DNA from 4 places in the Streptomyces sp. NPDC056580 genome. Region 1 is predicted to be linked to each of the others. Evidence: riboswitches for the same ligand, from Rfam matches in the RefSeq annotation. Region 1 holds a riboswitch; each other region holds the start of a gene.
What was found. A riboswitch is a leader RNA that binds a small molecule or an ion and turns the genes downstream of it on or off. The one in region 1 is predicted to bind S-adenosylmethionine.

Region 1 (7,785 bases):
CCTGCCCTGTCCGAGCGGCGCCTCGTCGCCCGCCCGCTGCCCGGTACGTCTCTGCGCTCGACCCTCGGTCTGGAGCGCCCCGCCAATCGCTTCGCCGCCGCTGCCGTGGCCGCCCAGGAGGACGTCCGATGACCCGCACCGATCCCCTCGACGTCCCCCGGCCGCACGCCCAGCTGCACTTGGGGGTGTTCTTCCAGGGCGTCAACCACTGGACCATCTGGTCAGCCCCCGACAGTGGCTCCCAGATCGACCCGGCCTCTTTCCGCCGGATCGCCCAGACCGCCGAACGGGGCCTGTTCGACGCGTTCTTCCTCGGCGAGGGGCTGCGGCTGCGCGAGGTCGACGGCAGGATCCACGATCTGGACGTGGCCGGGCGGCCGGACGCGATCACCCAGCTCGCGGCACTGGCCGCGGTCACCCGCCACATCGGCCTGGTCTCCACCTCCAACTCCACGTTCAACGAGCCCGCCGACCTCGCCCGCCGTCTCTCCGGCCTCGACCTGCTCTCCGAAGGCCGCGCCGGATGGAACGTGGTGACCACGGACAACGCCTGGACCGGCGCGAACTTCCGCCGCGGCGGCTACCTCGACCACGCCGACCGCTACCGGCGCGCCGAGGAGTTCCTCACCGTGGCCCGCGCGCTCTGGGACGGCTGGGAGGACGGTGCGATCGCCGACTCCTCGGGTGCACGGGAGTGGTCCGTGCCCGGTGCCGTACATCGCGTACGCCACCGCGGACCGCAGTTCGACGTCGACCTGGCCCCGACCCTGCCGCGCAGCGCCCAGGGGCATCCCGTGATCTTCCAGGCCGGTGACTCCGGCGAGGGACGCGACTTCGCGGCCCGCAACGCCGACGTGATCTTCTCCGCGCACGGCAACGACTTCGACGACGCGCTGGCCTTCGCCGAGGACATCCGAACCCGGCTGCGCGCCGTCGGCCGACCCGACGACGACCTGCGGATCCTGCCCGGCACCGAGATCATCATCGGCGCCACCGAGGAGGAGGCCCAGGAGAAGAAGCGCTGGATCCGGCTCCAACAGGTGACGCCGGCAACGGCGCTGGGGATCGCCGGGCTGCTGTGGGGCATCGACCTGTCCGACCGCGACGCCGACGGGCCCCTGCCGAAGGAGGATCCGGTGGTCACCGAGAACGACGGCTCCTTCGGCGCCCGGCGCAACGCCGACCCGCGCGCGGTCGTGGCCGAATGGCGGGTCAAGGCGGAGGCGCACGGCTGGTCGCTGCGCGAGACCGTCATCGCGCTCGGCCCGCAGCGCGGGCACGTCGGCACTCCGTCCGGCCTGGCCGACAAGTTCGCCCACTTCGTGCGGCACGGCGCGATCGACGGGTTCAACGTCACGCCGTACCTCATCCCCGACGGCCTCGACGACATCGTCGACCGGCTCGTCCCGGAACTGCAGGAACGCGGGATCTACCGCACCGAGTACACCGGCGCCACCCTGCGCGAGAACCTCGGCCTGCGCGAACCTCTCACGCACCGGTCCGCGCGGGACCGGCAGCAGGCGAGCTGAGCACCGGGACGGCCCTTCCATTGACGTCCGAGGACAAAGGGACTGAGGACACATGACTGACAAGAAGCTGTCACACAGGGACCGGAATGCGCATGCGTCCGGCGCCCGTTCTGACTGACATGACTGTTGGAGTAGCGCTCAACGCGTCCGACGCGCCGAACCAGGTCGACGCCACCGTTCAGCTGGCCCAGGAGGCCGCGGGGTTCGGTATCACGTCGGCCTGGTTCGGGCAGACCTTCGGCGCGGACTCACCCCAGCTCGCGGCGATCGTCGGGCGGGAAGTGCCCGGACTGCAGGTCGGCACCTCCGCGATCCCCGTCTTCGGCCGCCACCCGCTGCTGGTCTCCAGCCAGGCCCAGACCGCCCAGGCCGCGACCCATGGCCGCTACCACCTCGGCCTGGCCCTGGGCACGAAGCTGCTGACCGAGACCGGCTTCGGCCTGCCCTTCGAACGCCCCATCGCCCGGCTGAGTGAATTCCTCACCGCACTACGGAAGTTGACCGAGACCGGCACAGCCGACTTCCACGGTGAACTCCTCACCGCGACCACCCCGGTCCCGGCCCGGGTACCGGGCGCCGAAAGCGGTGTCCCCCTGCTGGTCGCCGCGATGGGCCCGCAGGCGCTGCGGGTCAGCGGCGAGCTGGCCGACGGGATCCTGCCCTACCTGGCGGGACCGCGCGCCCTGGCGGAACACATCGTGCCCGCCCTGACCGCCGCGGCCGAGGCCGCCGGCCGTCCCGCGCCCAGGATCGTGGCCTTGGTGCCCGGCGTGGTCACCCACGACGTGGACGCGGTGCGGGCCAAGGCCACCGAAAGCCTCGCGTTCTACGAACAGATCCCGTCCTACGCCCGAGTCATCGAACTCTCCGGCGGCCGGCGGGCCGCCGACCTGGCCGTGATCGGCGACGAGAAGTCCGTCGAGGCCGAGGTACGCCGTTACCGCGACGCCGGCGCCACCGAAGTCGTCTTCTCAAGCACCGAGATCGCGGGAGAAGCCGACCGCCGACGCACCTGGCGGCTCCTCGGCGAACTGGCCCGCTGAGCACGCCGGTTGAACCTACGGCCCGACCTGCTGCCCCTGTCCCCCCTGACGAGGGAGATCCCATGACCACCGAGGCCACCACGACCGACTTCCACACCTTCGCCGAGAACTGGCTGGAGTGGCACCGCGCCCAGGAGGCCCGGCTCTCCGCCCCGCACGGGTTCCTGGCGATCACCGGCCTGCACTGGCTCGACGACCGGCCCCAGCGCTTCCCGGACGCACCCGGTGCATGGCGCACCGGCGCCGCCGGGATCGTCGTAGACCTCGATGACGGCGAGGAACTGCTCGTCGACGGAACGCCGGTGCACGGTGAACACCGCTTCGGCGTCCTTCCCGAACGCGGCGGCGTCGACGCCGTCTGGAAAGACGCCGTCATCGAGGTCGCCAGGCGCGGCGGCCACGACATCGTGCGCCCCCGGCACCCGGGCGCGCCGCTGCGCACGGCCTTCACCGGAACTCCCGCCTACGCCCCCGACCCGCGCTGGGCCGTGACGGGACGCTACATCCCCTTCGACATGCCACGACCGACCACCGTGGGCGCCGCGGTCGAGGGCCTGGAGCACGTGTACGAGGCTCCGGGCAGAGTCGAGTTCGAACTGCAGGGGCGCCGGCTGTCGCTGACGGCGTTCCCCGGCCATGGCGCGGGCCGACTGATGGTGCTGTTCACCGACGCGACCTCCGGGGTCACCACCTACGCCGCCAACCGGGCCCTCACCCTGGAGCCGCCCGCCGCCGACGGCACGGTCCTCCTGGACTTCAACCGGGCCGCGAACCTGCCGTGCGCCTACACGGACCTGGCCACCTGCCCGCTGCCCCCGGCCGAGAACCGGCTGCCGGTGGCCATCGAGGCCGGCCAGAAGATCCCCCGCGAGCGCGGCGGCTCCTGAGCCGTCCCCCGGCCGTTGACCAACGGAAAGATCTCTCCGTACGATCAACAGTGGCATTGAGTGTCAGCGTCAAGCCCTGGCTCGCTGACCGGCAACCCTCCCACGCGGTGTGGGGTGCTCCAGGTGAAAGCCCGGCGGGATCATCGACGATCCCGCAAGCGCGTGGCCCCGTGGCCGGGGCCCGGAATGTGGAGGACCGGCATGCGGCACGGTGGTGACCTCAGCGCCCGCTTCGCCGGCGCCACCGTGTTCTCCCGGTTCTCGCGTCGGCGCCACATCGACCTCAAGCGCTCGACCAGCTGTCTCTGTCAGGTCTGACGGGCCCTCCCGGCGCTGGTCGCAGTCCGGCACCGGTCCCGGCCGCATCCGTCTGCGCCTGAACCTCGCTTTCCCCTGATCCCCGTCTGCACAGCGCTCCCCCGGCGTCGGCATCGCGTCGGCCGGCGCCGCACGCCCACGTACGGCCGGGCCCCGTACCACACCCGCGCCTGGTGACACGAGTAGGAGAAACCCTCCGTGACCGCACTTCCCCATGTCAGAACCTCCCGGTGGGCGGCACTGACCGCCCTTGTGACCACCAGTGTCCTGCTGACCGCCTGCGGATCGGGCGGCGGCGACGCAGGCAGCGGCACCGGGCAGCCCACGTCCGGCGGCACCCTGACCTTCGCGGTGGGCTCGGACGCCGGCTGCGTGGACCCGCAGCAGGTCGCCAGCAACGAGACCATCTATTCGCTGCGTCAGATCGTGGACTCCCTCACGGACCAGGACCCCGGAACCGGCAAGATCGTGCCGTGGCTGGCGAAGAGCTGGGACGTCAGCTCCGACACCACGACGTTCACCTTCCATCTGCGCCCGGGTGTCACCTTCAGCGACGGGTCGAAGCTGACCGCTCGGGTGGTCAAGGACAACTTCGACGCGGTGCCGAAGCTCGGCGCCCTGGGGACGCTCGCCGAGGGCTATCTGAGCGGCGTCAAGAGCACCACGGTCGTCGACCCGCTCACCGTCAAGGTCACTTTCAAACAGCCCAACGCCCAGTTTCTCCAAGCCACTTCGACTCACTCGCTGGCGATCGAGTCGTCGGCGAGCGTGAAGAAGACCCCGCAGCAGAAGTGCAGCGACGGGGTGATCGGATCCGGGCCCTTCGTGTTGAAGCAATACGTGCAGAACCAGTCGATCACCCTCGTCAGGCGCACGGGATACGTGTGGGGTTCCTCGCGGTGGAGCAAGAAGGGCGAGGCGTACCTGGACCAGCTGGTGTTCAAGGTCGTCCCGGAGGCGGGTGTACGGGCGGGCAGTCTCCAGTCCGGCCAGGTGGACGCGATCAGCAGCGTCGGCAAGGCCAACGAGGCGGCGCTCAGGGGCGGCCGGGTCACCCTTCAGAGACGGGCCAACCCCGGCGTCGTATTCGGTCTCGGCCTCAACAACTCACGGCCGGCCCTGAAGGACGCGCACGTGCGCCGGGCGATCCTCTACGCCATCGACCGGCGGCAGATCGCCGACACCGTGTTCCCGACCGGCACCCAGCCGGCGACCAGCGTCCTCGCCCACACCACGCCCGACTACACCAGCCTCGCCCCGGACCTGACGTCCGACGCAGCCAAGGCCAAGTCGCTGCTGGACGGGGCAGGCTGGAAGACCGGAAGCGACGGAATCCGCGCCAAGGGCGGCAAGAAGCTGAGCCTGACCGTCAAGTGGTTCCCCAACGCGGCCACCAACCAGCCCGCGTTGGAGTTGATCCAGCAGCAGCTCAAGGCCGTCGGTGTCGACGTGGTCCTCAAGCAGCTCCAGGTCACCCAGTTCGCCCCGACGCTCCAGTCCGGTGACTTCGACGCGGTGTGGGGAAACGTGACCCGGGCCGACCCGGACATCCTGCGCAGCTCCTTCTCCACCAGGCTGGCCAACTTCTACCACCTCCCTGCGAGTTCCCTCGACACGGCGCTGTCCGAACAGGCCGCGACCGTCGATGCGGCGAAGCGCCGCCAACTGGTCGGCCAGGCACAGCGGTCGCTCGTGCAGAACGCCTACTACGTGCCGGTGGTGGAGCTCGAGACCCAGCTGGGGGTGTCGAAGAAGGCGCACGACCTGGACTTCGACGCCTCCAGCCGGCTCCAGCTGCACGACACCTGGAAGGGCTGACGCGTGCGCCGCTATGTGATCAAACGGCTCGCGCAGGCGGTCGGGGTGCTGTGGGCGGCGTACACGGTCTCGTTCCTGGTGCTGGACTATCTGCCGGGCGACCCGGTCACGGCGATGGCCGGTGCCGGGATGGACTCGGGCCAGGTCGATCCGAAGCAGATCGTCGCCCTGCGGCACGAGTACGGCTTCGACAAGCCGGTGCCGGTGCAGTACGCCGAGTACCTGGGGCGGTCGGTGCGCGGGGACTTCGGCGACTCGGTGTCCACCGGCCGCCCGGTCACCTCGACGCTGGCCGACGCGCTGCCGCAGACACTGCAGCTGACCGGCGCGGCACTGCTGCTCGCGGTTGTCCTCGGTGGCGGTCTGGCGGTGCTGGCCACCTACACCTCTGTACGCGGCCTGCGTCAGCTGCTGCTGTCACTGCCGCCGCTTGGGGTGTCCGTCCCGACGTTCTGGGTGGGGTTGCTGCTCGTCGAGACGTTCTCCTTCCGGTTGCAGTGGTTCCCCGCGTTCGGCAACGGCGGAGTCAAGGGGCTGGTACTGCCGGCGCTGACTCTGGCGGTGCCGACCGGCGCGCAGATCGCGCAGGTGCTCGCCAAGAGCCTGCTCACCGCGCTGGACCAGGCGTATGTGGAGACCGCGCGGGCCAAGGGCGCCGGCCGGTGGCGGGTCCATCTGCGGCACGCGCTGCGCAACGCGTCCCTGCCGGCGCTGACAGTCGTCGGCCTCCTGGTGGGGCAGCTGATCGCCGGTTCCGTCGTGGTCGAGACGGTGTTCTCCCGCGACGGCCTCGGCCGCGTCACCGCGGCGGCGGTCACGGCCCAGGACATCCCACTGGTCCAGGGGGTGGTGGTGTTCGGGGCGCTGATCTTCGTGACGACAAACCTGGTCATCGACCTGGTCTATCCGCTCCTCGACCCGCGGATCGTGGTGGCCTCGGACAGGAAGGCAGCCTTCGCATGAGCCAGAGCCTTGTGCCCGACATCGACGACCCGGCCGAGGCGGCACCGGGACCAGCCCGCCCGGTCGAGGCGGGGACCGATCCTGATTCCGGGCGCCGCGTGGAGGTACGGCGACTGCTGCGGTTCCTGCTTCTCCGCCCGGGACTGGTGATGTCGGTCGTCGTCCTCGTGCTGGTGGTGCTGGCCTCGTTCCGGCCCGGCCTGTTCACCTCGCAGGATCCGCTGAAGGGCGTGCCGTCGCAGAACTTCCGCGGCCCGAGCGACCGTCACTGGTTCGGCACCGACGAGTTGGGCCGCGATGTGTTCTCGCGGGTCGTCCACGGCGCCCAACTGTCGCTGAAGGCCACGCTGATCGCCGTGCTGGTGGCCTTCGTGGTCGGCGGCCTGCTGGGACTGGTCGCCGGGTTCGTGGGCCGCTGGGTGGACGACGTCCTGATGCGCTTCGTCGACGTGCTGCTGTCCATCCCCGCGCTGTTCATGTCCCTGGCCCTGGTCACCGCGCTGGGCTACGGCACGGTGAAGGTGGCGGTCGCGGTCGGCATCGCCAGTGTGGCCGCGTTCGCGCGGGTGGCGCGCGCGGAGGTGCTGCGAGTGCGGCAGGCGACGTTCGTGGAGGCGTCGCGAGCGAGCGGAGCGCGCTGGTACTCGGTGCTGGGCCGGCATGTGCTGCCCAATGCGGCGGGCCCGGTGATCGTGCTGGCCACCCTCGACTTCGGCTCCTCCATCCTGGCCGTGTCGGCGCTGAGCTTTCTCGGCTACGGGGCGCCGCCGCCGGCCCCGGAGTGGGGGACGTTGATCTCCGACGGTCGCAACTACCTCGCCAACGCCTGGTGGCTGACCGCACTGCCGGGGCTGGCGATCGCCGCGACCGTGCTGGCCGCCAACCGCATCGCCCGGGCCTTGGACGGCGAATGGTCCCGGCAGCGATGACTGACGAACGTGAGAACGGTGAGAACGTGAGCACACCCCTGCTCCAGATACGCGGCCTGTCGGTGTCGTACCGCACCCGGGGCGGCACGGTCGAGGCCGTCCGGGGCGTGGACCTCGACGTGTGGCCGGGACAGGTGACGGCGGTGGTCGGCGAGTCCGGCTCCGGCAAGAGCACGACCGCGCACGCCATCACCCGGCTCCTGCCGGCGAACGGCAGCATCGAAGCGGGCACCGTCCGCTTCGGCCGGCACGACCTGGCCACCTTGTCGGAGGCGGAACTGCGCACCGTACGCGGGAG
Region 2 (7,785 bases), 280 kb from region 1:
ATCGAAGTCGCCCTGCGGCTGATCGACGACGGCCTGCACCGGGCGGGGGTTGGGGAACACCGACACCAGCGTCGCCGATCTGAAGCGGGCGCTGAAGAGCTTGGTGCTGGGCCGCTCGAAGCGGTCGACGGGGCGTGCTAGCAGGCGGCCGTGCATGGTCCGGTAGAAGGCCACGTTGACCTCCTTCTCCAGCCATTCTTCGAGTTCGTAGGTCGAGCCGAGGTCCCCGTCGGGAGTGATTTCGGCCGTTTCGAACAGGGTTTCGACCTCGGTCCGATCGAGCGACTTCAGGCCCTCAACGGCCGCGGCCGCCGCCCTGAGTCGCTCATCCTGCTCCTCGAAGACCCGGTCGGGGATGGCGACGCCGACGAGGTAGCAGCCGTTTTCGGCTCGCCAGTTTGAGGTGAGTTCATAGGAGGCGTCCAGGAGCACCTCCTCGGCGGCGTCGCAGACAAAGTCGTCGATCTCCGGGTCTGCTCCAGGGACACTGCCGGAAGGCAGGTCCGGCAGGTTGAGCGCCTCAAGGGTGTCGGCGTTGCCGGGCTGCTCCGAGATCACCACGATCGAGTAGGTGCCAGAGCTCCCGTTGCGCTAGACACGGGCGTACGAGGAGCCGATGGTGTCTTCGAGGGGCACGGGGTTCTCTTTCTCCTTGTGGGGCGTCGTCTGGCGGGATGGACGGATGCGTACGGCGCTCCTCTTCCGCACCCGCAGATAGGGCAGGACACGCCTGCGCAGAGGATCGGCCGAGGCAGGCCTTCCACGCGGCCAGCGGCCCCCGCAGTCGGGGCAGGCGTACAGCGACGGCTCGGGGCACACCTCGTGGACGATGACGTGCAAGACCCGGCTGGTCACCGGATGCCGCCGGGACTCAGGCGAGGCCCCGACACCCGCCGGTAGTTCGGTTTCGAGTGATGCGGCGCAGTGCGGGCATCGCGAGGGCGGGACCACAGCAGCACTCCTCAAGTCTGTGTGATGGCTCCTCGGCCGATGCCGTGGAGGCGTGTGCTTGCCACTAACGTCGCCAAGCGGTCGAATTTCGTACCGCTACGGTCCGCGAGCCGCGGGCGACCAGCCAGGTTGTCGGTCGGAGGCAGACGCGAGGCCCGGTCTGGCAATAACTGGGGCCGACGAGTCGTTCAGGAGGCCCGTCGGGCGCCGCCCTAAGCGAAGGGGACGACGCCCGTGGCGTGTTTTCTCCGTACTCAGCGCGGCCGCTCTCGCGTCGGAGAAGGTGATCAAGGACGTGACACGCCAGATCTCGCCGAACAGCGGATAGAGGACGCCCTCCAGCGCGGCCTCCGCCGGGCCATCGAACAATTGATCCGACATGCGTCACAACGGGCCCCCGCGGCAAGAGCTGAGGGAGACGGGCGGCGACCTCTGCTCCCCGCCCGGGGGGATGGTCCCTACTTGTGCTCCAGATCCAGGGGGTTGTCGTCGGCGTCGATGTACTGCTCCGTATCGGTGTAGCCCATGTTGAGGCTGTTGCGGCGCCGCCTGCCGATGGAGAGCACGCGTAGTTCCAGGCGCTTCGTCCAGCCCGCCACGTCGGCCGGGGAGACTGGCCCGACCTCGCACTGGGTCAGCCAGAGCACGGGGTCGAAGCGGTCCGAGGTCCCGGTGAGGGCGGCGGCGAGGTTGAAGGCGATGTGTCGGCGGGCGTCGAAGTCCTGGTCGTCGGATTCAGCGATGGCCGCGGAGATGGTTTCGTAGTCGGCGCGGCTCATCTGTCGGTTCGTGGCCATGGGGTTCCTTCTGGCTCGAGGTGGTTGCTTCTCGGGGGTACGCCACGGGTCGCCGGACTCGGATGTCGAGTCGGACGGCCCGCACGCAGGGGGTGCGTATGCATCACGCAGCGATGGACGTGCGCTGTCCTCCGATGGCCGGCCGCTGCTCAGACGGGCGGACTGACCGGCGCTGTCTCTGGCCCGGCGGGCGGCGGTGCTGTAGGAGCTGCGGGAGCCCCTCCAGGCGCCCTTCGCTTGCTCCCCGCACCCGCGGGGATGGCCCCAATAGCGTCACGCACGAGGACGGCGCCTATGTCCGTTGCGCCGCCGTCGCAGGACAGCAGAGACCGGGCGCCGGGGGTCCAGGCGAAGACCGCGTCCTGGCCGGAGCACCGCCCCGGTTCACGCGCCGTCGAGTCGTTCAGGCCGGCGATCGCGACGCTCTGCTGGATGTGGGTGCCGTGCGCATCGCCTCCCGCAGCGGGCGCCAGCCCTCGCCGGTCGAGCTCGTCGAGGAGCCGGGCCTGGGTGCGGGCGTTGTCTTCGGCGAGGGTGGGACGGCCGTGGAGGTCGCACGACGTGACGACGTGGAGGGCGGCGGTGCCGACAGGTCCCAGGAGTTCAGGGAAAGGATCCTGGGCCATGCCCTGCGGACACGGTTCGACCCGTACCGTCCGGTCCGGGAATCGGATATCGACGACCGTCCGCCGGAAGAGTTCCCAGTTCTGGGGTGTGGTCGCAGCGTCAGTGACCTGCATGAGGGCCTCCTGTGAACGAAGGACCCCCTTACCCACCGGCAGGGAGATCGGTGCTCGGTCCCACACGGCTGTGGGAGCCAGTCTTCGGCGCGATCGGCGTCGTGACCGAGCGGAATGTTGCCACACCACCGCTCAAGGGGTAAAGCGTTGTGGATCACATTGTGCAAGATCCAGACGGGTGTTAGCTTCGCGCCCGGTCACGAGTTCCAGCGTCAAGCCCCGGCTTGCTGGACGACATCCCGTTTGCCGCGGATGCCCCGGAGGACGACCAGCCCAGCGCGCGGTGCGTTGGGAAACCGCAGATCACCGGGGTGCGGGTGTGCACTACCGGGGTCCATCGACTCCGGAGGGTTGACCGCCCGTGCCCGTTTCCGACGCGATCCCCGCAGTGCCGACGGGGCGACAGGCCCAGAAGCCTGAGCCGACGCCCGGACCCGCCATGTCCGCAGTCGCAGAGCCGGACCGCGCGGGACTGGTGACCACCGGCCTCGACGCTGCCCGGGCGCTGTTCTGCACGGCTGAGGCGAGCGGCTCCGGTCGGCCTGGAACTGACGAGATCTTCGACGAGTGGCTCGACAGCGGATTCGACATCGCCTTCTACCGCGGCGAGGACCGACCCCTTCAGGTACGTGCTGTCAGTCAGGGGGAGCATGTTCCCGGATCGCTGATCAGCAGCCGTATCGGAAAGGCCCGGTTGGAGTCGGTCTGCCTCAATCCTCACCGGCACGCACCCGTCGGGCCCCGGAACCCGGACCCGGTGTCTGCGGAAGGCGAGGAGGCCGACGGAACAGAGGCCCGAACGGGGGCCGGCATGCCCGGCATTCACCGGGGAGACGCGGACAAGCGGCGGTACGCGAAGGTGGAGTACCAGGAGGACACCGGCTGCGTTCTGACGGTCGTGGACGACTTCGCCGAAGGAACGGGGACGGAGTCGGCCCATCACCTGGGCGGCGACATCACCGCGGGCATCGAAAGAGACTGGTTCGAAACGCTCACCACCCTCACCGAACTCGCCCAGGCGAGGCTGGAAAAGGAGGGGTGGGCCCCGGACGGTCCGTGGCAGATCCAGTGGTGGTGCAGCTCCTGCGACGTCACGGACCCGCCGTACGAAACCCTTGAAGTGTTCGAAGAGTACGGCTTCGATCCAGACGAGATCACGCAGCACTATGTGTCCATCTACAGCCAGGGCAGCAACGGCTTCTACACCGTTGAGTTCAGTGCGGAGCACCGGGGAGAGGACCACGTCATGTACCTCCAGCTGGAACTGGACGCTGGCAGCCAGAAGCTGGGCAGCGGCAGTCTCGACGAACTGCGGAGCCACCTGGAACAGGCGACGGAACGGGTGCGGGAGGCCGGCTACACCCCGCTCGACGGCGACTGGAGCGTCCACTGGACACGCTGCCACGTGCCTCTGACCATGCTGTAACCCCGAGGCCCCGAAACCAGCAGCGTGGCTGAGGCCGTCAGGGCTGCAGCTAGACACACGCGCACCCGATCGGTCGGCGCGCCCGCCGTCGTGGCTGGCTTTCGTCGGCTGAGGCACAGACGACCTCCGGGACGAGGCGCCGCCCTCACGAGTGGAGGGCGGCCGCAGCCTTGACTCGGTCATTGAAACTCCCGGCCAAAGTCGCTACGCCGACCTAGGTGTGCTGTCCGGCGGGTCGCCCCACCGACCCCGCATCCGACAGCTATGTCACCCGAACGGCCCAACGTGACGTGCCACCCACATGGATGAACATCAAGCTGATTAGTGCCCCAATCAAGGCAATCCGTGAAAGGGGAACCGAATGCGCATTCGACGTATCCTCGCCGCTGGCATCGCCACGGCAGCCCTCGCCGGACTCGGCCTCACAGGTGCCGCCACCGCCACCGCCGCCAACCTCACCCCAAGCCAGGGCGCCATCAATGCCCTCACCCCGGGTGAGTGCACCGACGGCGGCGGAACGGTCGATTGGACCCCCAACCCGGCCAACCCCGGCACCGGGACCTGCAGGGGCGGCACGGGCAACGGGCAGGCAGTCGACTAAACGCCACTAGGCGCTAGGAACGCTCCGCAGCCACGCGCTGCGGGGCGTTCCCGCGTCAGCGTAGCCGTGGAGAGTCGCAGGGACCGTGCCGACCCGTCGGGCACGCTAAGTGGCCAACAGTCGTCCAGTCGTCCTTGTCTTAGCCCTCCCGCTCGGGGCCGTCTCTGGGCCGTGCGGGGGTGCTCAACGACGATCAACGCTGACAACCACCGACAGCTAAGTCGCAGGTCGCAGCATTGATCGATTGCACGGCCGCAGGTCAGAGACCCGGCTCTTCGCTTACGGCCCCGTTTCCAGGTGGCGATGCCTGGTAGGCGCTGGGGTGGCGGGTGGACCGAGAGCTCCACCTTGACGTCCGATACCCGCCGGACCCGGCTGCCCGAAGCGAGCATGCTGGGTCACATGGTCAACGTGTTTGAGGGGCTCATCGATCGGTTCCTCGGGTCCAGCGCCGAGTTCGAACAGAAGCTGCGAGCAGTGCGATCCGAGCAGTGGACCTGGCCAACTCCCTGCGCCGAGTGGAACGTGCGGGAGTTGGTCAACCACATGACTCGCGGAAACCTCAACTACGTGAGTCTGCTGCATGGCGGTGGCGCCGCCGCTTTCCTGCGGCTGCGGGACGCCGACGCGCTGGGCACGGATCCGGTTGGCGCGTACGCCCTGTCCGTACGCGAGTGTGCCCATGCGTTCGGGGAGACCGGTGCTCTTCAGCGGGTTCTGGACTATCCCTTGGGCCCGGTGTCCGGCCAGCAGGCACTTGCCCTGAGAGTCACGGACAGCGCTGTCCACACCTGGGACCTCGCACGGGCTGTCAACCTGGACGACGCCCTCGATGGCAGCCTCGTGGCGTGGATCGAAGAAAATCTTGACGCGATCTACGCAGGGTTGCCGGAAACGCCCACCGCTGCAGAAACAACTCATCGGTTCTTTGCCGCTCCCGACGGCGTGCTCGCTAACAACTCCTCCCCCCAAATGCGACTGCTGCACCGAATGGGGAGGACGCCGGCACGAGGTCACTAATCCCGTGTGGTTACGAGCCTCCTCAGGGGCGGCCGACGGTACTCGCCATGTGATCAAGATCCCTGGTAAACCTTCCCGGCCACGCGCAGAAGTGGCTCGATGCGAACTCCGTGGGCCCGACGACCGCGCTCCGCAATGAGGCGACCATCCGTAACCACATCGCTCAGTTATTAAGGGTTGGATTCGCACGCTCCAGGACGCCGAATCCGGAGCAGCCGACACACCAGCAACCTTCACAGCGGCACGCACCACGCCTGCCGTAGCCGCGACGGGTTCGGAAGCACTGGTCGAGTAATCGCGTAGGCACGCGGAGATGCTGGACGCGGAGGGATGATCACCGACTTGACGACAGCCACGGTACCGATGTTCCCCGAGGCCGTGATCCACGACGCGGCCGGAACCGGGCCCGGATGCCTCATCGCCCTCGGTGAGGTCGAGTGTTACCAGCGCGGCCGACCCCGCCCCGGTCGGCGATCGCCCAGCGCCCGCTCGGCTCAGGTCATGGTGACCACCGAGTACCTGTCGCTCGCGGAACTGTCCCACGAGACGTGGACCCGGCAGCGCACTGGCTGGCCGGTGGCGGTGAGTCCGCTGGCCGCGATGGCCCCCGACGGGTCGGACAAGGTGCTGTACAGGCCCCCGGCGGGCGCGGCCCCGCCCCGGGTGAATCCCAGAGTGTCCGGCGCCGCAGTGGTGGGGTAGAACACCGCGTCCCCCGTGATCGTGTAGGTCCCCCGCGTGGTGTCCTTGCGTTTCCTTCCCGGGATGATGGAGGGCAGGCCGAAGGTGTCCTCCGCGCCGTCGGAGACGTTGCCCTGCGCGTCGACCTCCCACAACTCCCAATAGCGGCCGACAGTGGCGTGCACGGTCGAGTTCCTCGCCGTGACGTAGGCGTCGATGTCCGTGCTCGGCAGGGCGGACCACGCCGCCCCGTCCCACTGTTCCACGGCGAAGACCCGGTTGATCTCCTGGATGATCACCCCCTGCTGAGGCGGGTTGACGCTCAACGCCCGCCTGCGTTCGAAGCCGCCGCACTCGCCTTCCAGATCGTCCCCCGCCAGGGGCGTGAAGGCGGCCTGCGTCGCGACCGGTGCAGCAACGGTGGTCGCCGTGTGAGCACGCTGAATCGGCACCCGCGAGTGGTCCTCCGTCCGGGAGCCCCCGAGCGACACCGGGCCGGACCCCGGGAAGGGCCGGGCCACCGGCGCGGGCAGCGGGCGGCGCAGGGCCTCGGTGGCGTTCGCCTCGGCCTCGCGCTCGAAGCGGTCGGAGGGGCTCGATACCCGGAGCCCCGATCCGATCTCGGTGCCGGCCACCGGGCCCCGCCGCTGCTGGATCACGTGAGTCAGTTCGTGAGCGAGGGTGTGGTCGTCCGAGCCGCCGCGGCCGAGCACAACGTGGTCGCCCGAGGTGTAGGCGCGGGCGCCGATCTCGGCCGCAGACCGGGCGGCCGGGGCGTCGTCGTGGACGCGCACGGCACGGAAGTCCTCCCCCAGGCGCGTTTCCATCTCGGTGCGCACCGGTTCGGCCAGCGGCCGGCCCGGGGAGCGCAGGACGTCGTGCACGGCGGAGCGCTGCACCGGTGCGGCCTCGGCCTCCGTGCCGGTCGCGGCATCCCGTCCGCCGCCAGGGGGGCGGTGGGCGTGCCGCTGTTGCTGGATCATCCGGGCGACCGCCGCGTTGCCGACCGTGGTCTGGAGGAACAGAGCCGTCTCCGGAGTCATCGGTGCGTTCGCCCGGAACTTCTGATCCGTGGCGGACGGCCGGGCAGCGGTCCGGCGGCCGGGCGCCGTGCGCGACGTCGTGTCGTTCCGTGGGTCCTTCGTGCGCTCGTGCACAAGCCCTTCCCTTCGCCGCGGCACCCGCGCCACGCGGATGTCCATGGCCACGCCTACCAGGCACCGTTGCGGCGGAGCAGGGCCGCGAGTGCACAACGCGGGCACTCTCCGTGCCCGGCAAGGTCGCCGACTTCCTCCGCACCACCGAGCTGGAGCCCACCGAGCGGACCGCTCTCGACCAGGGGGTGACCCGAGCCCGGCGCTGGCCGAAACACCACGCGCGCGCCGTTGCCGAGCAGCGCCGTGGGGTCGTGGGTAAGGCGTTGACCGCCGCCTGACGGACCTTACGGGCCAGGATGATGCCCAAGCGCGGCGCGTACTTCCTCGGTGATGGCGCGGGCCTCGACGGCATCGGCGGCGGGACGTTCAGGGGAAGAAGAACTACTTCCCCGCCAAGGAGGACCTGTTCTTC
Region 3 (7,785 bases), on a different contig from region 1:
GGCCAGGCCGCCACCGATGATCAACGTGCGCGGGTCCAGCAGGGTGAGCGCGGTGACCAGCCCGTCGGCGAGCGCGTCCACCGCCTCCTGCCACACCCGGACGGCGTTCGGGTCGCCGGACGCGACGGCCTTGGCGCAGTCGGCCGCGTCCGCCTCCGGGTCCCCGCAGGCCGCCGCCCATGCCTCGCTGACGGCGGAGGCGGAGGCGTACCGCTCCAGGCAGCCGCGCTGCCCGCAGGGGCACGGGGCGCCGGCGGGCCGTACGACGATGTGCCCGATCTCGCCGGCGAAGCCGTGCGCGCCCGCCTCCACCCGGCCGTCGACGCCGATCGCGCCGGCGATCCCGGTGCCCAGCGGCACGAACAGGAACCGGTCGGCGCCCTTGCCCGCGCCGATCCGGCCCTCCGCGAGGCCGCCGGTGCGCACGTCGTGGCCGAGCGCCACCGGGACGCCGAGCCGCTCGGCGAGCAGAGCGCGCAGCGGGACGTCCCGCCAGCCGAGGTTGGCGGCGTAAACGGCGACGCCGTGCTCGTCGTCGACGATGCCGGGGACCGCGATGCCGGCCGCTGCGGCCGGCTCGCCGTAGGTCTCCAGGCCGTAAGCGCGCAGCTCGGCGGCGAAGCCGAGGATCGACCCGACCACCGCGTCCGGCCCGCGCTCGCGTCCCGTCGCCCGGCGGGCGCGGTGCAGCAGCGCACCGTCGTCACCGACGAGGGCGGCCTTCATCCCGGTACCGCCCACGTCCAGGGCGATGACATGTCTCACGGGGGACAGTGTGGCCCCCTGACCCGCAAGAGGTCTAGTCCACTCACGTGGTGTAGACCTTATGTGTCCACATGTTGAACGGTCAGACGGCAGGGTTGGGGCTTTGAGGGTGCGTCGGCGTACGGCAGGAACGATCGCGGTGATGTCCGCACTGGGCATGACGGCGGTCCTCGGCGGCTGCGGGAGCACGGGTTCCGACGTGACCCTCAGACTCGTCGCGGCCGACTACGGCGACTCGGCGGCGAACGGCTCCGAGAAGTACTGGGACGGGCTGGCCAAGGAGTACGAGGCCGCGCACGGGGTGAAGGTCGAGGTCAGCGTCTACTCCTGGAACGACGTCGACCGCAAGGTCAAGGAGATGGTCGACGCCGGGCACGCCCCCGACCTGGCCCAGATCGGCGCCTACGCCGACTACGCGGCCGCGGGCAAGCTCTACCAGGCCTCCGACCTGCTCTCCATCCGCACCCAGGCCGACTTCCCCTCCGCGCTCTCCGACGCCGGCCAGTGGAAGCACGTGCAGTACGGCATCCCGTTCGCGGCCTCCACCCGGGTGCTCTTCTACAACAAGACCCTCTTCGACGAGGCCGGCATCACCCCGCCCGCCACCTGGGACGAACTGGCCGCCGACGCCCGCGCGCTCAAGGACAAGGGCGTGAAGTACCCCTACGCGCTGCCGCTCGGCCCGGAGGAGGCGCAGGCCGAGACCATGCAGTGGCTGCTGGGCGGCGGCGACGGCTACACCGACGACGCCGGCGCCTACAGCATCGACTCCGCGAAGAACGTGGAGACCTTCACCTGGCTCCGGGACGACCTGGTCGGCAAGGGCCTGACCGGCCCCGTCGCCCCCGGCAGACTGAACCGCGCGGACGCCTTCGCCGCCTTCGCCGACGGCCAGGTGGGCATGCTCAACGGCCACCCCACGCTGATCCAGCAGGCGGCCAGGAAGGGCGTGAAGTTCGGCACCGTCCCGATGCCGGGGCGCACCGGCCGGACCAAGGCCTCCATGGGCGTCGCCGACTGGATGATGGGCTTCAGGCAGAACGGGCACGCCCGCGAGATCGGCGACTTCCTCGACTTCGTCTACGAGAAGAAGAACGTCCTCGCCTTCTCCCGCGAGTACGGGCTGCTGCCGGTCACCGACTCCGCGTCCAGCGCCATGTCCGAATCGGACGCGGCCGCCGACAAGGTGCTGCGCCCCTTCCTCGACGAACTGCCGGTCTCCCAGCTCTACCCGGTCGGCAAGACCTCGTGGGCCTCGGTCAGCGCCGCCGTGAAGAAGGACATCGGCCAGGCGGTCGCCCCCGGCGGCAGCCCCGCCGACGTCCTGGCCCGGCTGCAGTCGACGGCCTCCGCGGCGGACAGCGCCGACGTCAACTGAGCCGGCTGTCGGTGCCCGGCGCTACGGTTGCCCCCATGGAGGAACTGGGCAGCCGCGAACAGGCCATCCTCGCGCTGGAACGCCGGGGCTTTTCCGGCCCCGGCGCCAAGGAGCGCGCGATCCGCGAGGAACTGGGTCTCGCCCCGGTGCGCTACTACCAGCTCCTCAACGCCCTCCTGGACGACGCACGGGCGCTCGCCCTGGACCCGGTGACGGTCAATCGCCTGCGCCGGGTGCGCGACGCCCGCCGCGCGGAGCGCTGACACCCCGGCGCGGAGCGGGGGAGAAGCTCCAGGAGTGACCCGGGCCCCCGCCGGATAGGGTCCCTGTATGGACCTCCTGCCGACCCCGGCGACCCAGGCCGGCCGCGACGGACTGCACGCGCTGCTGGCCAAACCCCGCGCGGCGGTGATCGGCCTCGACTTCGACGGCACGCTCGCCCCGATCGTCGCCGACCCCGAACAGGCCCGCGCCCACCCCGGCACCGTCCCCGCGCTCGCCGCGCTCGCCCCCGAGGTGGCCTCCGTCGCCGTGGTCACCGGCCGGCCCGCCGAGGTCGCGGTGCGCTACGGCGGCTTCGCTGACGTGCCGGGACTGGAGCACCTCACCGTCCTCGGCCACTACGGCGCCGAGCGCTGGGACGCCGCGACCGGCGAGGTCACCGCGCCCCCGCCGCACCCCGGTGTGGCCGCGGTCCGCGCCGAGCTGCCCGGGCTGCTGGAGCGGTCCGGCGCCGGGCGCGGCACCTGGATCGAGGACAAGGGCCGGGCCGTCGCCGTGCACACCCGCCGCGCCGACGACCCTCAGGCCGCCTTCGAGGCGCTGCGCGCGCCCCTCGCCGAACTGGCCGCCCGGCACGGCCTGATCGTCGAACCCGGCCGGCTGGTCCTCGAGCTGCGCCCGCCCGGCATGGACAAGGGCGTCGCCCTCCTCGACCACGTCCGCCGCACCGCCGCCGGGTCCGTCCTCTACGCGGGCGACGACCTCGGCGACCTCCCCGCCTTCGCGGCCGTGAGCGAGCTGCGTTCCGAGGGCGTCCCCGGCCTGCTGGTCTGCAGCGGCAGCAGCGAGGTCACGGAACTGGCCGAACGGGCCGACCTGGTGGTCGACGGCCCGCAGGGCGTGGTCGCGCTCCTGGGCGCACTGGCGGCGAGGCTCGGCTGACGCGGCCGCGCCGCCGGACTCCTCAGCCGGTCAGCGCGTCGAGCTGGTCAAGGAACCAGCGCTGCGGCGGCAGCGCGGTCGCCGCGGCCGCCAGCTTCTTCGACCGCTCGGCCCGCTCGCCCGGGGACAGGCCCAGCGCGGCGTGCAGCGCCTCCGCCGTCCCCACGACGTCGTACGGGTTCACCACGATCGCGTCCTCGCCCAGCTCCTCGTACGCCCCGGCCTCCCGCGAGAGCACCAGCGCGCACCCCTCGTCGGAGACGACCGGCACCTCCTTGGCGACCAGGTTCATGCCGTCCCGGATCGGGTTGACCAGCGCCACGTCCGCGAGCCGGTACGCGGCCAGGGAACGGGCGAAGTCGTCCCTGACGTGCAGCACCACCGGCGTCCAGCCGGGCGTCCCGTAGCGGGAGTTGATCTCCTCCGCGACCCGCCGCACCTCGGCGGTGTAGTCGCGGTAGATCTCGAGGTCCTGCCGCGAGGGATAGGCGAACGCGATGTGCACCACCCGCTCGCGCCACTCGGGACGGGCCTCCAGCAGCTGCCGGTACGCCAGCAGCCCGCGCACGATGTTCTTGGACAGCTCGGTGCGGTCCACCCGGACGATGGTCCGGCGCCCCTCGCCGACCTCCGCGCGCAGGGCCGCCATCCGCTCGTCCACGTCCGGCCGGTGCGCCCGCTCGCGCAGGAAGTCGGCGTCCGCTCCGAGCCCGTGCACCCCGATCCTGGTCCCGGACGGGATGCCGGGTCCGAGCACCGCGTGGCAGCAGTCCGTGAACGCGTCCGCCCAGCGCTGCGTCAGGAACGCCGCCCGGTCCGCGCCGAGGATGCCGGTCAGCAGCTCGGCGGCGATGTCGTCGGGCAGCAGCCGGAAGTAGTCCGGCGGGGCCCAGGGGGTGTGCGAGAAGTGGCCGATGCGCAGATCGGGGCGGAGCTGGCGGAGCATGCGCGGGGCGAGGGCCAGGTGGTAGTCCTGGATGAGCACCGCGGCGCCCTCGGCCGCCTCCTGCGCCAGCGCCTCGGCGAACGCCCGGTTGTACGCCTGGTAGGAGGCCCACTGGCGGCGGAACTCCGCGTCGAGGACCGGCTCCAGCGGGGTCTGGTAGAGCATGTGGTGGACGAACCAGAGGACCGAGTTGGCGATGCCGTTGTAGGCGTCGTGGTGCACGGCCGCGTCGATGTCCAGCATCCGCACCCGCTGCCCGGCGGTGTCCTCGGCGGGCAGCAGGCCGCCGCCCGCCCGCCGTACCGCCTCCCGGTCGCCGTCGCCGAGCGCGGCGCAGACCCACACCGCGTTGGTGTCCGGCCCGATGGCCGACAGCCCCGAGACCAGCCCGCCCCCGCCCCGTCTGGCGCGCAGCGAGCCGTCCTCGAGCACCTCGTACGAAACCGGGCCGCGGTTGGACGCGACCAGCACCTCAGCAGCGTGCGTGGAAGACATGACTCTCAACCTAGCCCGGCCCGGAAACGCTCAAACGTACGCTCCGCCCGGGAAGGGGGCTGTATACAGCCGTTCTTCCGCGTCCGCCGCGCCGCCCGGCGCACCGCCCGCGCGGCCGCTCAGGCCACCCTGCGGTGCGCGTACTCCGCGATCTCCGCCATCGGCGGCCGCTCCTCGGTGTCCACCGGGTAGGTGCGCGGCTCGAACCCGTCCTCGCCCCGCTCGAACTGGGTGAGCGAGGGTCGCACCAGGTGGCCGCGGGCCAGCCGGAGCTGGGCGGTGCGGTAGATCGCCGCGGCCATCCGGCCGAGCGCCTGCCCGTCCTGGTGCCGGTGCCTGCGCACGCCCACGTCCACCTGGGCCAGCGCGTCCAGGCCCACCAGGTGCAGCGCGTCCACCAGCATGCCGAGCTCCACCCCGTAGCCCACCGGGAACGGAAGCTGCTCCAGCAGCGAGCGGCGGGCCGCGTACTCCCCGCCCAGCGGCTGCACGAAACCGGCGAGCTGCGGCCAGTGCATGTTCAGCAGCGGGCGGGCCATCAGCTCGGTGACCCGGCCGCCCTGCCCGGCGGCGCCCCCGAGCGGGCGGTCGTACATCGCCTTGACCAGGTCGACGTCCGGGTCGGTGAGCAGCGGGCCGACGATGCCGAGCACGAAGTCCGAGGAGAACTCCCGCAGGTCGGCGTCGACGAAGCAGACGATGTCCCCGCTCGTCGCCAGCAGCGAGCGCCACAGCACCTCGCCCTTGCCGGGGACGGCCGGTATGCGCGGCAGGAGGGCGTCGCGGTGCACCACCCGGGCGCCGGCCGCGGAGGCGACCTGGGCGGTGCGGTCGGTGGAGCCGGAGTCGACGACGACCAGTTCGTCGACCAGCGGGGCCCGGCGCATGAGGTCCCGGCGGACGGCGGCGACTATCTCGCCGACCGTCTCCTCCTCGTTGAGCGCGGGCAGGACGACGGAGACGGACAGTCCGGTGCGCTGCTTGGCGGCCAGGACTCCGTGCAGCGGACGGTCGGCCACGGACCAGGAGCGGGTGGCCAGCCAGCGCTCGACTTCTTCCAGCACGGTCTGCGGCTCCTCACTTTCGTGATCACACCTGACGGGAGTGATGCATCTCGCGGTTCGGACGACTATCTCAACTGTCCCGGCCGTCGGTTACAGTCTTGAACAACGCCGATGACCATCGCATGTCGGGGGTCGCCCGGCGTTCACAACCGAATACCGCTCATCCAGAGGGGCAGAGGGACACGGCCCGATGAAGCCCCGGCAACCCCCCTGAGCCGCACTCGTCATCGCGAGGCTCCCGGCCAGGGAAGGTGCCAAATCCGTCTCACGGCGAGATGCGTCGTGAGGAAGATGAGGAGAAAGGGCCTCGCCTCCATGGCTGTGCAGACAGTTGCAAGCACCAGCAATCCCGCCGTCGACCTCGGCCCCGCCGCTGCCCTGAGCTGTCGCGAGTGCGGCCACCGGGTACCCCTCGGACCTGTCTTCGCGTGCGAGGAGTGTTTCGGCCCGCTGGAGATCGCATACGACTTCTCCGGCTACGACGCCGAAGAGCTGCGCCGGCGCATCGAAGCGGGCCCCGCGAACATCTGGCGCTACGCGCCCCTGCTGCCCGTCCCCGCCGACGTGGCCGACAAGCCCAACATCAACCCGGGCTGGACCAAGCTCGTCAAGGCCGACAACCTGGCCCGCGAGCTGGGCGTCAGCGGCGGCCTGTACGTGAAGGACGACTCCGGCAACCCGACGCACTCCTTCAAGGACCGTGTCGTCGCCCAGGCCCTGGAGGCCGCGCGCGCCTTCGGCTTCACCACCCTGTCCTGCTCCTCCACCGGCAACCTGGCCGGCGCCGTCGGCGCCGCCGCCGCCCGGGCCGGCTTCCGCTCCTGCGTGTTCATCCCGCACGACCTGGAGCAGGGCAAGGTCGTCATGGCCGCGGTCTACGGCGGCGAACTCGTCGGCATCGAGGGCAACTACGACGACGTGAACCGCTTCTGCTCCGAGCTGATCGGCGACCCGGCCGGCGAGGGCTGGGGCTTCGTCAACGTCAACCTGCGGCCGTACTACGCCGAGGGCTCCAAGACGCTGGCGTACGAGATCTGCGAGCAGCTCGGCTGGCGGCTGCCGGACCAGATCGTGGTCCCGATCGCCTCCGGCTCCCAGCTCACCAAGATCGACAAGGGTCTGCGGGAGCTGATCGAGCTGGGCCTGGTCGAGGACCGTCCGTACAAGATCTTCGGCGCCCAGGCCGAGGGCTGCTCGCCGGTGTCGACCGCGTACAAGGCGGGCCACGACGTCGTGCGGCCGCAGAAGCCGAACACCATCGCCAAGTCCCTGGCCATCGGCAACCCGGCCGACGGGCCGTACGTCCTGGACATCGCGCGCCGCACCGGCGGAGCGGTGGAGGACGTGACGGACGAGGAGGTCGTGGACGCCATCAAGCTGCTGGCCCGCACCGAGGGCATCTTCGCGGAGACGGCGGGCGGCGTGACCGTCGGCGTCACCCGCAAGCTGCTCAAGGACGGGCTCCTGGACCCGGCGAAGACCACCGTCGTCCTCAACACCGGCGACGGCCTCAAGACCCTGGACGCGGTGGCCGGCACCGGCCTCACCGCCACCATCCGCCCGAACCTGGACTCCTTCCGAGAGGCTGGCCTCGCATGAGCGTGACCGTTCGCATCCCCACCATCCTGCGCACCTACACCGGCGGGCAGGCCGAGGTCGCGGCCGAGGGCGCGACCCTCGCCGAGGTCATCGAGAGCCTGGAGGAGAACCACACCGGGATCGCCGCCCGGGTGCTGGACGACCAGGGCAAGCTGCGCCGCTTCGTCAACGTGTACGTCAACGACGACGATGTCCGTTTCGAGCAGGGCCTGCAGACCGCCACGCCGGACGGCGCCGGCGTCTCGATCATTCCGGCCGTCGCCGGCGGCTGACCGAATGCCCGATCATTACCTTCGGTAACCCCAGTTGCCGATCGTTCATTGAATGGCCTCCACCGTGAGAGAAACGGAGGGGGCCATTCAGTGTGATTGAGC
Region 4 (7,785 bases), on a different contig from region 1:
CGCAGCCGCTCGAGTTCGGCCCGGCCCTCCTCGTCGGCCCGCTCGGCGTCGGCGCGCTGCGCCTCCTCGCCGGCCGCGGTGACCAGCTTCACCCAGCCCGCGGGCCGCAGTACGTAGGCCGCGGCCGCCACTTCGAGCGGGTCCGCGGCCGGGGGCGGCGAGCCGGAGTCGAGGGCGCCGGAGAGTTCCGGCTGCGCCTCTCTGAACTTCTCCCCGATCCGCTGCCGGAACAGCCCGTCGGTCTCCAGCGCGGCCGCCATCGCGTTGCCGGCGAACTTGGCCCGGCGATTCGGGGCGAACCGGGCGTACTGCCGCAACTGGGTGGGCAGTTCCGTCACCGTCAGCAGGCCGAAGGCGTCCGAGACGATCTGCACGACCCGCCGGCGCACGCCGTCGGGCATCGGACGGTCAAGCACCTCAGCGGTGCCGTCGCCCGGCCCCCCGCCTGCGGTCTCCACCATCCGTCACACCCCAATATCCGTCCGGGGCCCGCTCCGCTCAGGAGCCGGCGCCCGGCCTGTCCACGAGTTCCACCTGGTCCACCGCGTTGCACCAGCGGCAGCGGACCGACTCGATGGTCTCACTGACCACCTCGCGCTCCTCGACCGTCGGCTCTCCCGCGAGGTCCAGGTGAACGTACTCGACGACCTTCGACGAGCGGGTCACGTCGAAGCGGGTGAGGTTGCCGCAGAGGGCGCAGCGCCATCGTGTCGTGGCGGTCGGCAGGGGAACCGTCATCGTGGCTGTTCGCTTCCTTCTCGGTCGGTGCGCGCCGCTCCTCGACGCGTGTGGCTCGTAACCCTACGGCCTGGCGGTCGCTCGCCGCCCGCCCGTCCACGGCGGCGAGGCGGTCTGTGTGCTTGCGTCCCCTTACGTCATGCTCTGTAGTCATGATCCGCACCTGGGGCACGGCGGCCCGCGGAGCGTTCCGGGCGGTCCGGGGCGTCTCCGCGCCGATGACGTACGTCCTCCTCGTCCTGTGCACCCTGATCTTCGTGCTGAGCCCGGCCTCCGGACTCACCCCGGCGTACGGCTCGGGCGGGGCGCTGTTCGCGGCGCAGCGGGCGTACTTCCGCCACTGGGGCGTGGTCCCGGCCGAGCTGTTCGACCCGTCGGTCCGGGCCGCCCTGACCCCGGCCACCGCCCTGTTCGTGCACGGCAGCTGGGTGCATCTGCTCGGCAACATGCTCTTCCTCTTCGTCTTCGGGCTGATGACCGAGGAACGGATGGGCCGGGTTGAGTTCACCCTCTTCTACGTCGGCTGCGGGTACCTGGCCCTGCTCGGCTACGCGGCCGCCAACGCCACCTCCGGACAGTCGCTGGTCGGCGCCTCGGGGGCGATCTCGGCGGTCCTCGGAGCGTTCCTGTACCTGTTCCCCCGTGCCCGTGTGACCAGTCTCCTCCCCTTCCTGTTCTTCCTGCCCCTGCGCTTCCCGGCCTGGGTGGTGCTGCCCTTCTGGGCGGCCCTGCAGTGGCTCGCGGCGGGCCGCTCCGGCCAGGGCCCGGGGGTGGCCTACCTCGCCCACCTGATCGGCTTCGGCCTCGGCTTCGGCTACGCGCGGGTGCGCTACGGGCCGACTACTAGAGTGAAGTCCGCACCGGCCCCGGCACCCGAGGGAGAGAACCTGCCGTGATCACCGCGATTGTCCTCATCAAGACCAGCGTGGACCGGATCCCCGAGATCGCGGAGCGGATCGCTTCGCTGGATTCGGTGAGCGAGGTTTTCTCCGTCACCGGCACCTACGACCTCATCGCCATGGTGCGGGTGCGGCAGCACGAGGACCTGGCCGACGTCATCCCCGGGCGGATCAGCAAGATCCCCGGCGTGGAGGCCACCGACACGCACGTCGCGTTCCGCACGTACTCCCAGCACGACCTGGAGGCGGCGTTCGCGATCGGCCTCGACTCGTGAACGCCGGCTCCTAGGGTCCGGCACGCCAGGCGTCGCGGGCCCGGCGGGCATCGTCAGACAGGCCCTGGGGGTCCGCGCCCGACTCAGGCCTGGTCGCGCACCGGCACGCAGCGGCCGTCCTCGGTGCGGTACCGCCACCGCGCGCCGTCGCGGACCAGTTCCCGCACCGCGTCGACGAAGCGGTCGACGTGCTCCTCGGGGGTGCCCGCCCCGAAGCTGACCCGGACGGCGTTCAGCGACTTCTCGCCGGGCGCGGCCTCGGGCGCCCCGCACTCGCCCTGGGTGCCCGGGTCGCCGCCCAGCAGGGTGCGGACCAGCGGGTGGGCGCAGAACAGGCCGTCGCGGACGCCGATGCCGTACTCGGCGGAGAGCGCGGCGGCGAAGTGGGAGCTGTTCCAGCCCTCGACGACGAAGGAGAGCACACCGACCCGCGGGGCGTCGTCGCCGAACAGCGAGAGCACCCTGACCTCCGGCACCTCGGCGAGACCCGCCCGGACCCGGGCGAGAAGGTGCTGCTCACGGGCGACGAGGGTGTCCCAGCCTGCCTCGGTGAGCGCCTTGCAGGCGGAGGCGATGGAGTAGGCGCCGATCACGTTCGGGGAGCCGGCCTCGTGGCGCGCGGCGCTCTCGTGCCACTCCACGTCCACGCCCCCGTCGGTGCGCCGGGTGACCCTGCGGCTGGCGCCGCCGCCCGCGAGGTACGGCTCGGCCGCGACCAGCCAGTCGGACCGGCCGGCCAGCACGCCGGAGCCGAAGGGCGCGTACAGCTTGTGACCGGAGAAGGCCACCCAGTCGACGTCCAGGTCCTGGACCGACACCGGGTGGTGCGGGACGAGCTGGGCGGCGTCCAGGACGATCCGGGCCCCGTGCGCGTGGGCCGCGGCGGCCAGCTCGCGCACCGGCCACAGCTCGCCGGTGACGTTGGAGGCGCCGGTGACGCACACCAGGGCCGGGCCGTGCGGGTCGCGGTCGGCGAGGGCCCGCTCCAGGGTCTCCACGGCCCGCCGCGGGGTGCGCGGCGCGTCGAGGACGGTCACGCGCGCGTCCTGCCACGGCAGCAGGGAGGCGTGGTGCTCGGTCTCGAAGACGAACACCTCGCAGCCGGCCGGCAGCGCGCGGGCGAGGAGGTTCAGGGAGTCGGTGGTCGACCGGGTGAAGACCACCTGGTCGCTTCCGCGGCAGTCGAGGAATCGGGCGACCGTCCGGCGGGCGTTCTCGAACAGGTCGGTGGAGAGCTGGGAGAGGTAGCCGGCGCCGCGGTGGACGCTGCCGTAGTAGGGCGCGTAGGCGGCGACGTCGTCCCAGACGCGCTGCAGGGCGGGGGCGCTGGCGGCGTAGTCCAGGGCGGCGTAGGCGACCTCGCCGCCGGTCACGAGCGGGACGGTGACGTCCCGGCCGAGGACGGGCAGCTCGTCACAGGCGGTCTTGGCGGCGGCAGCGGTGGGTGCGGACATGGTGAACTCCCGTGAGGCAGGCAGGGATCACCGTGCGAGCGGTACGGCTCCAGCACGGCGGAAAGGTGAAAGGGGTATGCGGAGGCGGGGCTCGACGCCCTATCGCATTCGCTTGCTCACAGAAGGCTCCCTCGACGACCAGGACCCCTGGTCCCGCGCTCCCGCAGGAGCCGCGCGAGGGGTCCGCGCTTGCCGTGGACCTCGCTGCCCACGGCCTGGTCCTCACCCGGGGCACCCCGCCACGGACGGAGGGTTGCCGGACAGCCGGCCGGGGCCGCATGGCTGTCGCTCATGACCTGGTTCAGTATCCTGCCACACGATCTACGGTGCGCAAGGCGCGGTCCGCCATCCGGACCGCGCCCCGCGTCGCACCGGGCGGGGTCAGGCGTTGCTGGCCGCCACCCACCGCTCCAGCGTCCGCCCGGCCGCCCCGGAGTCGATCGACTCCGCCGCCCTCGCCATGCCCGCGCGGAGCTGCTCGGTGAGCGGCTCGTCGGTCGGCCGCAGGGCGACCAGCGCCGCCGCCGAGTTCAGCAGCACCGCGTCCCGCACGGGACCGTGCTCGCCGTCCAGCACCCGCCGGGCCACCTCCGCGTTGTACGAGGCGTCGGCGCCGCGCAGCGCCTCCACGGGGACCAGGTCGATGCCGGCGTCCCGGGGGTCGAAGCGCTCCTCGGCGACCTTGCCGTCCCGGACCACCCACACCCGGGACGTGGCGGTGGTGGTCAGCTCGTCCAGGCCGTCGTCGCCCCGGAACACCAGGGCGGAGTTCCCGCGCTCGGCGAGGACCCCGGCCACGATCGGCGCCATGCGCGGGTCGGCCACCCCGACCGCCTGGGCGCGCACCCGGGCAGGGTTGGTCAGCGGGCCGAGCACGTTGAAGGTGGTGCGGATCCCCAACTGACCGCGGGCCGCGGCGACATGGCGCAGCGAGGGGTGGAACTTCACCGCGAAGCAGATGGTGATGCCGGCCTCCTCGGCCACCTCGGCGACCCGCCGCGGGGTCAGGCCGAGGTTGATGCCGAGCTTCTCCAGCACGTCGGAGGAGCCGGAGGCGGAGGACGCGGCGCGGTTGCCGTGCTTGACGACCTTCGTGCCGGTGCCGGCGACGACGATCGACGACATGGTGGAGATGTTCACCGTCTTGGCGCCGTCGCCGCCGGTGCCGACGATGTCGACGGCCGGCCCGGGCACCTCGATCACGTTGGCGTGCTCGTACATGGTCCGTACCAGTCCGCTGATCTCCTGCACCGTCTCGCCCTTGGCGCGCAGCGCCACCATGAACCCGGCGATCTGGGCGTCGGTCGCCTCGCCGCGCATGATGAGGTCCATCGCCCAGGCGGTGTCGTCGGCGGACAGGTCCCGGCCGTCCAGCAGCCCGTTCAGCAGGGCGGGCCAGGAACGGCCCGCCGCGGTGTCGCCTCCAGCGGGGGTCACAGCGCTCATAGCCGCTCCTGGGTGTCGTCGCAGAACAGTGTGCTCCCACCCTATCCAGCACCGGACACGGCGAAGGGCCCCGTCCGTAAGCCGGACGGGGCCCTTCGACTGTGGCGTGGCGACGCTCGGGGATCAGTGGTGGCCGTGGCCGCTCGTGATCTCCCGGTACTCCTCGACGGTGGCCTTCGGGATCTGGTTGTCCTCGCCGTAGTAGGCGTTGCTGAGCTTGGCGCGCAGCTTCTCGGACCCCTTCACCTTGCGCTCGACACCGTTCTCGTCCACCGTCGGGCCGATCTCGGCCGGCTCGTACTGGTGGTGCGCGGTGAGGGTGTGCAGCTGCTCCTGGCTGAGCGGCTCGTGGACCTCGATGAACTCACCGTGCGGCAGGCGCTTGATGATGCCCGTCTCGCGGCCGTGCAGCACCTTCTCGCGGTCCCGGCGCTGCAGGCCGAGGCAGATCCGCTTGGTGACGATGAAGGCGATGACCGGTCCGGCGAAGAAGGAGATCCGGACGAACCACGTGACCGCGTTGAGCGACAGGTGGAAGTGGGTGGCGAAGAGGTCGTTGCCACCCCCGACCAGGCCCACCATGTACACCGTGACCCAGGCGACGCCGAACGCGGTGCGCGTCGGGGCGTTGCGCGGGCGGTCCAGGATGTGGTGCTCGCGCTTGTCGCCGGTGACCCAGGACTCGATGAACGGGTACACCGCGATCGCGGCGAGCACCAGACCGAAGAGGACCAGCGGGATGAACACGCCCAGGACGAGCGTGTGACCCCAGAAGTTGATCTCCCAGCCCGGCATGTAGCGGACCAGACCCTCGGCGAAGCCCATGTACCAGTCGGGCTGGGCGCCCGTGGACACCTGGTCCGGCCGGTAGGGGCCCATGGCCCAGATCGGGTTGATCTGGGTGACCGCGGCGATGGCCGCGATCACGCCGAAGACCAGGAAGAAGAAACCTCCGGCCTTGGCCATGTAGACCGGCAGCAGCGGCATGCCGACGACGTTCTTCTCGGACTTTCCGGGACCCGCGAACTGCGTGTGCTTGTGGTAGAAGACCAGGATCAGGTGGCCCACCATCAGGCCGAGCATGATGCCCGGCAGCAGCAGGATGTGGATCGAGTAGAACCGGGCCACGAAGTCGTGGCCGGGGAACTCGCCGCCGAAGAGGAAGTACGAGATGTACGTGCCGACGATCGGCATCGACAGGATCGCGCCCTCGGTGAAGCGCACACCGGTGCCGGAGAGCAGGTCGTCCGGGAGGGAGTAACCGGTGAAGCCGGTGAACATGCCCAGGACGAACAGCAGGAAGCCGAACAGCCAGTTGATCTCACGCGGCTTGCGGAACGCGCCGGTGAAGAACACGCGCATCATGTGCACGAACATGCCGGCGAGGAAGATCAGCGCGGCCCAGTGGTGGATCTGCCGGATGAGCAGGCCACCGCGCACGTCGAAGGAGATGTGCAGGGTCGAGTTGAACGCCTCGGACATCAGCTGTCCCTGGAGCGGGACGTAGGAGCCGTGGTACTCCACCTCGTTCATCGACGGGTGGAAGAACAGCGTCAGATAGACACCGGTCAGGATGATGATGAGGAAGCTGTACATGCAGACTTCGCCCAGCATGAACGACCAGTGGTCGGGGAAGATCTTCCGCATGTTCGACTTCGCCAGGGAGTAGATCCCCAGCCGGCCGTCGGCCCAGTCGGCGATCCGCTCGCCGGCGGGCGCCTTGCCGCGTCGCTCGTTGTTCTCGTTGGTGCTCATCCGCGCTCCCAGAATGCAGGACCGACGGGCTCCTCGAAGTCGCCGAGCGCCTGGAGGTAACCCTCGTCGTTCACGCCGATGCGGAGCTGCGGCAGGGCGTGACCAGCGGGGCCGAAGATCACTCGGGCACCGTCGGAGAGGTCGAAGGTGGACTGGTGGCACGGGCACAGCACGTGGTGCGTCTGCTGCTCGTACAGGGAGATCGGGCAGCCGACGTGGGTGCAGATCTTCGAGAAGGCGACGATGCCCTCGTGCGACCAGTCGAGTTCGCGCTTGTCCTTGATGTTGCCCGGCTGCAGCCGGATGATCATCAGGGCCGACTTGGCGATCTCGTTCTGGAAGTCCTCCTGGGTCTCTTCCAGGCCCTCGGGCTTGGCGAACGTCAGCGAACCGACGGCGACGTCCTCGGGACGCAGCGGCTGGTTCGTGTTCATGTTGACCAGCAGCTTGCCCTTGGCCCACAGCGTGTGACGCAGCGAGGTGCCGGGCAGCGGACCGAGGTCGCGCAGCAGGACGACGCCGGACAGCGGCACCAGGGTGAGCGCGCCGAACATCGTGTTGCGGATCAGCTTGCGGCGGCCGAGCCCCGACTCCTTGGCGCCCTCCTTGAAGTCCGCGTAGACCTTCGCACGGACCTCGGGCGGGGCCTCGATCGGGTGACGCTCGTCGGCGACCTCGACGTCGGACATCAGCGTGCGGGCCCAGTGGACCGCGCCCGCGCCGATGCAGAACAGCGCCGCGCCCAGGGTCAGGCCGAGCGCGAAGTTCAGCGCGCTGATGTGCCCGATCGGGAAGACGTAGACCGCCGTGTCGGGCGAGATCGTCACGTACGAGGCGATGAAGCCGATGGTGGCCAGCATCGAGACCGTGAACAGCAGGGCGACGACGCGCTCGGACCGCTTGGCGGCCCGCTCGTCGATGTCCTGGATCCGGTGCTCGTGGGGCGGCAGCCCCGGGTCCGCGAACGGGTTCTCCTCGTCCGCGACGCTCACGGCGCCGTGCGCGTGGTCCTGCGCTGCGGGCAGGTTCTCTTCTGGAATGTCTTGGCTACTCATGACTTCTTGGCCTTTGCGGTCCGGGCGGCGACCCACACGGCAACCGCGATCAGTGCGCCGAGACCGAAGATCCAGGCGAACAGACCCTCGCTGACCGGCCCGAGGCCGCCCAGCTCCAGGCCACCCGGGTTGACCGTCTCGTCACCGTTGACCGCGTTCAGGT

Region 2: it holds a riboswitch for S-adenosylmethionine, as region 1 does, so the genes downstream of both, ACFQ9Z_RS14700 (hypothetical protein) here and ACFQ9Z_RS16180 (putative leader peptide) in region 1, are expected to answer to the same signal.
Region 3: it holds a riboswitch for S-adenosylmethionine, as region 1 does, so the genes downstream of both, thrC (threonine synthase) here and ACFQ9Z_RS16180 (putative leader peptide) in region 1, are expected to answer to the same signal.
Region 4: it holds a riboswitch for S-adenosylmethionine, as region 1 does, so the genes downstream of both, ACFQ9Z_RS06370 (aminotransferase class V-fold PLP-dependent enzyme) here and ACFQ9Z_RS16180 (putative leader peptide) in region 1, are expected to answer to the same signal.

Annotation. Positions count from the first base shown of each region.
Region 1 is NZ_JBHTVE010000006.1:474,252-482,036, reverse strand. It holds gene ACFQ9Z_RS16200 (LLM class flavin-dependent oxidoreductase) at 1-132, shown strand, start outside; gene ACFQ9Z_RS16195 (NtaA/DmoA family FMN-dependent monooxygenase) at 129-1,529, shown strand; gene ACFQ9Z_RS16190 (LLM class F420-dependent oxidoreductase) at 1,649-2,572, shown strand; gene ACFQ9Z_RS16185 (DUF1684 domain-containing protein) at 2,635-3,459, shown strand; SAM riboswitch class IV at 3,512-3,626, shown strand; gene ACFQ9Z_RS16180 (putative leader peptide) at 3,646-3,777, shown strand; gene ACFQ9Z_RS16175 (ABC transporter substrate-binding protein) at 3,976-5,595, shown strand; gene ACFQ9Z_RS16170 (ABC transporter permease) at 5,599-6,558, shown strand; gene ACFQ9Z_RS16165 (ABC transporter permease) at 6,555-7,487, shown strand; gene ACFQ9Z_RS16160 (dipeptide ABC transporter ATP-binding protein) at 7,484-7,785, shown strand, end outside.
Region 2 is NZ_JBHTVE010000006.1:197,818-205,602, reverse strand. It holds gene ACFQ9Z_RS14715 (hypothetical protein) at 1-561, opposite strand, end outside; gene ACFQ9Z_RS14710 (hypothetical protein) at 1,410-1,748, opposite strand; gene ACFQ9Z_RS14705 (DUF3293 domain-containing protein) at 1,898-2,374, opposite strand; SAM riboswitch class IV at 2,684-2,793, shown strand; gene ACFQ9Z_RS14700 (hypothetical protein) at 2,850-3,914, shown strand; gene ACFQ9Z_RS14695 (hypothetical protein) at 4,276-4,515, shown strand; gene ACFQ9Z_RS14690 (TIGR03086 family metal-binding protein) at 4,918-5,535, shown strand; gene ACFQ9Z_RS14685 (DUF4157 domain-containing protein) at 6,030-7,259, opposite strand; gene ACFQ9Z_RS14680 (hypothetical protein) at 7,484-7,651, shown strand; partial or broken gene ACFQ9Z_RS14675 (TetR/AcrR family transcriptional regulator) at 7,753-7,785, shown strand, end outside.
Region 3 is NZ_JBHTVE010000014.1:131,265-139,049, reverse strand. It holds gene ACFQ9Z_RS29080 (ROK family protein) at 1-765, opposite strand, end outside; gene ACFQ9Z_RS29075 (extracellular solute-binding protein) at 908-2,143, shown strand; gene ACFQ9Z_RS29070 (DUF3263 domain-containing protein) at 2,179-2,406, shown strand; gene otsB (trehalose-phosphatase) at 2,474-3,307, shown strand; gene ACFQ9Z_RS29060 (trehalose-6-phosphate synthase) at 3,330-4,748, opposite strand; gene ACFQ9Z_RS29055 (glucosyl-3-phosphoglycerate synthase) at 4,868-5,812, opposite strand; SAM riboswitch class I at 5,970-6,110, shown strand; gene thrC (threonine synthase) at 6,128-7,411, shown strand; gene ACFQ9Z_RS29045 (ubiquitin-like small modifier protein 1) at 7,408-7,683, shown strand.
Region 4 is NZ_JBHTVE010000002.1:575,416-583,200, reverse strand. It holds gene ACFQ9Z_RS06390 (NYN domain-containing protein) at 1-461, opposite strand, end outside; gene ACFQ9Z_RS06385 (hypothetical protein) at 499-738, opposite strand; gene ACFQ9Z_RS06380 (rhomboid family intramembrane serine protease) at 891-1,634, shown strand; gene ACFQ9Z_RS06375 (Lrp/AsnC family transcriptional regulator) at 1,631-1,912, shown strand; gene ACFQ9Z_RS06370 (aminotransferase class V-fold PLP-dependent enzyme) at 1,996-3,366, opposite strand; SAM riboswitch class IV at 3,547-3,663, opposite strand; gene trpD (anthranilate phosphoribosyltransferase) at 3,748-4,812, opposite strand; gene ACFQ9Z_RS06360 (cytochrome bc complex cytochrome b subunit) at 4,936-6,567, opposite strand; gene ACFQ9Z_RS06355 (Rieske 2Fe-2S domain-containing protein) at 6,564-7,622, opposite strand; gene ACFQ9Z_RS06350 (c-type cytochrome) at 7,619-7,785, opposite strand, start outside.